Pelorhabdus rhamnosifermentans: one gene and its partner. The protein of the gene in region 1 interacts with the protein of each later gene in a pairwise test. Links are inferred from orthologs where the notes say so. Each region holds a gene or a part of one and is shown in the gene's direction. Other genes may lie near its edges.

Region 1 (2,924 bases):
TATTAGATGTTAGCACTCTATGAATGAGAGTGCTAACAAAAGGAGGCGGAGTCGATGCTTGATGAAAGAAAACGCCGAGTTCTTCAGGCTATTATTAACGATTATATTTCGACTGCCGAACCGATTGGCTCTAGAACTATTGCCCGCAAATACAATTTAGGAGTCAGTCCTGCTACCATTCGTAATGAAATGTCTGATTTGGAGATGCTGGGCTATTTAGAGCAACCTCATACTTCTTCTGGACGTATTCCATCTGCTAAGGGATACCGATTCTATGTGGACTGTTTGTTGGCACCTCACAGTATCTCAGACAAGGAAGCTTGTTTAATTCAGCAGTGGTATGAAGCCAAGGTTAGGCGTATTGATGAGTTATTTCAAGAGACGGCCAAGGTATTGTCGAAAATAACGAATAATATTTCTCTTGTCATGGCACCGCAAGCTTCAGAGTCTAAGTTTAAATATTTGCAGTTTCTACCTCTTGATGATCATCGGGTCATTGCCGTTGTTGTGACAAATCAGGGATTGATGGAAAATAAAGTAATTGACATTCCCGAAGGTACAACGTATGATGATTTGCAGCATATTGCGGTGCGTGTCAACAACCGTTTGGCTGGGCTTGATTTTAAACAGATCAAATTTTCTATTATGGATGAAATTAAACAGGATTTACTAGCCGATTCGGCGATCATGCAATATGCTTTTGACACAGTAAATCAAGCCATGAATCAGGATAAAAGCGAAAAAGTCTATCTTGGTGGGACAACACATTTATTGAACCAGCCGGAGTTTCAAGATGTGGATAAAATCAAAAATATTTTGTCCATGCTTGAGGAAGAAAAGCTACTTTGCGATATTTTGCATATGCGTGATAATGACGGCGTCATTGTCACAATCGGTCAAGAAAATAAGTATAGCGGTATCCAGGATTGTAGTGTTGTTCAGGCAACTTACCGTATTGAAGGGCAGGTTGTAGGTACAGTGGCCATTTTAGGACCGACGCGTATGGAATATGGCAAGACGATGGCAATTCTAGAGTTCATGCACACTCATTTGGGTGAACTTATTAAAAAATATCAATTGAAGTGAAGCAGAACAAATAAGTAATGAGAATGATAGCATGAGGTGAAAGTATGGCTGAAAATGAAAAAATGCAAGCTGCCCCTGTCGATGAACAGGACGAGACAGCAGAGTGTGAATCGACAGAAGAAGCGAATCTAGGGGAAGCGCAAGAGAGTAATTCCGATAATCAGCAGTTTCGTGCGAATCTGACGGCACAGATTGAAGAAAAAGATGCGGTAATCAAAGAATTAACGAAGCAATATCAAAGGCTCCAAGCTGATTTCGAGAATTTTCGTCGCCGCAGTCGTCAAGAAAAAGATGAGCTCTCTACGGTAGTAGCCGAAGGAATTGTTCTTGAGATATTGCCTGTTGTGGACAATTTTGAGCGAGCTTTGGCCTCTGATGCTGAGGATATCAGTTCGGTACGCTCGGGTGTAGAACTCATTTTTCGACAAATGAAGGCGTCACTGGAAAAGTTGGGTGTGACGACAATTGAAGCAGTTGGCAAATCTTTTGATCCCAGTGAACACCAAGCTGTGATGCGGGTGGAGGATGCTGAAGCAGAAGATGGCATCATTACTGAAGAACTGCAAAAAGGTTATAAGGTAAAAAACAGAGTGGTTCGACCAAGTATGGTGAAAGTCGTCAATAATAGTTAACTTCAATTTACTTAAATTGAGATACTTATAAAAGTTTTAATCATTAAAGGGGGACATTTATTATGGCAAAAGTTATTGGGATAGACCTTGGTACAACAAATTCTGTTGTAGCAGTAATGGAAGGTGGCGAACCTGTTGTTATTGCAAACACGGAAGGCAGCAGATTAACTCCTTCTGTTGTTGGTTTTTCGAAAACAGGTGAAAGGCTCGTAGGACAACTTGCTAAACGTCAGGCTGTTTCCAACACAGAAAGAACAATTAGTTCCATAAAGCGTCATATGGGTAGTGATTACAAGGTTAAAATTGATGACAAAGATTATTCACCACAAGAAATTTCAGCCATGATTTTGCAAAAATTGAAACAAGATGCTGAAGCTTATTTAGGTGAAAAGGTTACTCAGGCCGTTATTACCGTACCGGCTTATTTTACAGATGCTCAGCGACAGGCAACAAAAGATGCAGGTGTTATTGCCGGTCTTGAAGTGCTCCGAATTATCAATGAACCAACAGCAGCAGCACTTGCTTATGGTATTGATAAAGGTGAAGATCACACGGTTTTAGTATATGACCTTGGCGGCGGTACTTTTGATGTATCCATCTTGGAATTGGGTGATGGTGTGTTTGAAGTAAAAGCAACCAATGGTAATAACCGCTTAGGCGGCGATGATTTTGATGAACGCGTAAGAAATTGGTTAGTAAACGAGTTTAAAAAAGAACAGGGCATTGATTTGTCGAATGACAAGATGGCCAATCAACGTCTGTTAGAAGCAGCTGAAAAAGCTAAGATTGAATTGTCTGGTGTTTTGACGACAAACATTAATTTACCTTTTATTACGGCCGATCAAACAGGTCCGAAACATTTAGACATTAACTTAACGCGCGCCAAATTTGATGAACTAACAGCTGATTTGGTAGAATCAACAATGGGACCCACACATAAGGCTATGCAAGATGCCGGAATGTCGCCCAAAGACATTAATAAAGTCATTTTAGTTGGCGGATCTTCACGGATTCCTGCCGTACAGGAAGCCATTAAAGGCTTTATTGGTAAAGAACTTCATCGCGGTGTTAATCCTGATGAATGTGTAGCTGTCGGTGCTGCCATTCAGGCGGGTGTACTTGTAGGGGAAGTCAAAGATGTGTTGCTTCTTGATGTTACGCCTCTATCCCTTGGTATTGAAACACTTGGTGGCGTTTTCACGAAGA
Region 2 (2,952 bases), on another replicon or contig:
ACGCTGGATACTTTTGTCGTACCTATTGTATTACCGCTCTTTTTTAACCTTGTTGTTGGAAAAACCATTGGTCTAAATTATGTGCAAATGATTGAAGAACTTATGCTCATGGTAACTGTCCCCAGTGTTCTTGGCATGTTACTCCATGATTGGACAGAAGGAAAAGTCACTCAATTCTCGTCGAGTGTAGGCGGAGCCACATCCAAGCTCGGACTATTCATTGTCATTATTATTAACTCCGCCATGGTTATGCCGCAAATTCATTGGGATCTCTCTATTGTAAAAACCTTATTTGTTACTTTTCTTGTTGTAGCAGCAGGCTATTTTGTCGGTTATATCGGATCTTTTTTGTTAAAAGATCACTCACCTCAATCGGTCCTTACCATGATTTATAGTGTCGGTATGCGCAATAATGCCTGTGGCCTTGTTGTAGCTCTCACTTACTTTCCACCTAGCGTAGCCATCCCTATTACACTCTCCATGTTGTTTCAACAGCCCCTGGCTTCATTTATCTTCTCACTAAATAGAAGGCTAAACTAAACAGAATAACATACTTCGCTACATAAAAAAGTCATCGGCGCATTCACCGAGAAAACAATAGACGTTCCTTCAAATTGAAGAAACGTCTATTGTTGTACAACTCACCGATTGTGTTCTAACCTCATAATCTACATTAGTTACCTTTACTGGTAGTCTGATTATTTTTTCACTTTATGTGGTTCTACACGAAAGGATGAGTATCATGAAAGAATCAGAAATATCTCGTACTTTGCCTCTACCCCCTCTGGCTGATACAGAAAAACTCACAGAAAAAGCCAAGGGATTTCTAAAATACCTCGGTCCGGCTTTTATTGTAAGCGTAGCCTACATGGACCCTGGTAATTTTGGTACCAATATTAGCGGCGGATCGCAATTTGCCTACAATCTCATTTGGGTAATTTTATGGAGCAATATTATGGCCATTTTTGTCCAAATACTCTCAGCCAAACTTGGCATTGCCACAGGAATCAATTTACCTGATCATTGCGGCCACCTATTTTCGCGCCCTGTTAACTGGGGGTTGTGGTCCATAGCCACAGTGGCAGCCATGGCTACGGATCTGGCAGAATTTCTAGGCGGTGTTCTCGGATTCTATCTTTTGTTTAACATCCCCCTCGTTTGGTCGGCTTTACTCACAGGAAGTCTTACTTATGGTATCTGTCATATTCAAAAGTATGGTCAAAAAGTTGTCGAACGAATTATTACGGTCATGATCGCCGTCATTAGCCTGGCTTATGTGTGGGAAATGTTTATTGCGAAACCCGACTGGATTCAAGTCGGCTACCATCTAGCCGTTCCCATGCTCACGCCTGATAGCTTATTTGTTGCCGTAGGCATGCTCGGCGCCACCGTCATGCCCCATGTCATCTACTTGCACTCCCATCTTGTGCAGCCACGCCGTACGAGTAACATAGCCGACTGTCAACATCATCTTAAAATGGCTAAAATCGATGTATTCATTGCCATGAACGTTGCTTTTGTTATTAATGCGGCCATGGTCATTGTATCTGCCGCAGTTTTTAATGGTAACGGGCTCGATATTGACAGTATTGAAGGGGCCTATCTGACACTTCAGCCTTTAATGGGAAATATGGCGGCAGGTGCCTTCGGCTTAGCCTTATTAGCATCCGGTCTTTCTTCATCCACGGTTGGTACCATGGCTGGCGAAGTGATTTTAAACGGTTTTGTCGGTTTTGATATTCCCATTAGTGCGCGTCGTCTTATTACCATGCTGCCTGGCATGGGTATTTTGCTAGCAGGTGTCAATCCTATGGAAGCCCTTGTTTACAGTCAAGTAATCCTGAGCTTTGCCTTACCAGCGGCAATTATTCCCCTCATGGTCGTAACAAACAATGCTAAAATTATGGGGAATTTTAAAAACAAGCTCGTCACAAATACTTTTGGCTGGCTCATTGTCAGCCTCATTTTAGCCATGAATATTGTTTTATTGTATTTTACTTTCACCGGCCAGGCCTAAGCTTTGTCACAAAATTCGTAGGGCTCTTGCAAAAGCAATCCTTACGAATCTTTTATTTATATAATAAACAAGACCTTTATTTCCAGCCAAATTTGGCTGGAAATAAAGGTCTCGCTATAGCAGATTTCTGCCAGTAGAACCGGGCTTACGCCAGTTTGTCGATTCTACTCACGGATAGTCATCCGTTAGCTACTCCCCTTTACGGGATGATGTTTGCTTAGCACCGACATAAAAGACTGTTCAATGCTTTAGTTAGTGTATAGTATTCTATTATAATCTCTGTTGCTACAAAAAAATTAAGATAAATAAAAATTACCGGATAATCGTCAATACTTCTGTTAATTCTTTGCGGGGCGGTGAAGACAATTTATCCGATGCGGGAACCCCAAGTGGCGTGAGAGCCGCCAAATAATAGCCTGCTTTTTCAAAACCAATATAATTTGATATGGCCTCAGCTGCATAAGTTGGCCCTGTCATCCAGCACGTTCCATAACCAAGACTGGCAGCAGCAAGATGCAAATTTTCCATGGCAGCAGCAATATTTTGAATACCCGGATTAGGTCTATCATATTTTTCCACTTCAGCTAAAGGCATAATACCTTCTTCGCGGAATGTATCGGCAACTGTAGCATAGGGGCCGGCATAAACAAGAATGAGAACAGGAGCCCCTTTAAAAACCGTCTGATAGCCAAGAGCACCCTTAAACGCCTTGATCTTATCTTCATCTTTAATATACTTTACCAGCCGATTATTTTCAGCTTCCACAATACGGGCAATTTCATTAATTTTATTGAGATCTTTAATGACAACGAAATGCCAGTTTTGCTTATTTTTTCCTGAGGGTGCATAAGTAGCAGCCTGAACCATTTCTTCAATGTGCTGATCAGATACCGTTTCCTGTTTAAATTTACGAACACTGTGACGCCGAGAAATAA

What was found. Proteins that work in one complex are often made in the same cells at the same time.
Region 2: the proteins of grpE (region 1) and Ga0466249_RS14560 interact in binary tests that used the Escherichia coli proteins (3 or more experiments, as listed by UniProt). The link is inferred for Pelorhabdus rhamnosifermentans from one-to-one orthologs.

Annotation. Positions count from the first base shown.
Region 1 is NZ_JAHGVE010000009.1:97,676-100,599, forward strand. What follows is about bases 74-2,924. They hold grpE (nucleotide exchange factor GrpE), read left to right. Parts: upstream 74-1,130; coding sequence 1,131-1,718; downstream 1,719-2,924. Other genes in these bases: hrcA (heat-inducible transcriptional repressor HrcA), read left to right, coding at 74-1,086; dnaK (molecular chaperone DnaK), read left to right, coding at 1,781-2,924. Outside these bases: more of hrcA, read left to right, coding at 55-73. UniProt on the Escherichia coli protein: Participates actively in the response to hyperosmotic and heat shock by preventing the aggregation of stress-denatured proteins, in association with DnaK and GrpE. It is the nucleotide exchange factor for DnaK and may function as a thermosensor.
Region 2 is NZ_JAHGVE010000011.1:128,091-131,042, reverse strand. What follows is about bases 1-2,879. They hold Ga0466249_RS14560 (Nramp family divalent metal transporter), read left to right. Parts: upstream 1-742; coding sequence 743-2,017; downstream 2,018-2,879. Other genes in these bases: Ga0466249_RS14555 (nitroreductase family protein), read right to left, coding at 2,330-2,879; Ga0466249_RS14565 (bile acid:sodium symporter family protein), read left to right, coding at 1-540. In the rest of the region: more of Ga0466249_RS14555, read right to left, coding at 2,880-2,952. UniProt on the Escherichia coli protein: H(+)-stimulated, divalent metal cation uptake system. Involved in manganese and iron uptake. Can also transport cadmium, cobalt, zinc and to a lesser extent nickel and copper. Involved in response to reactive oxygen.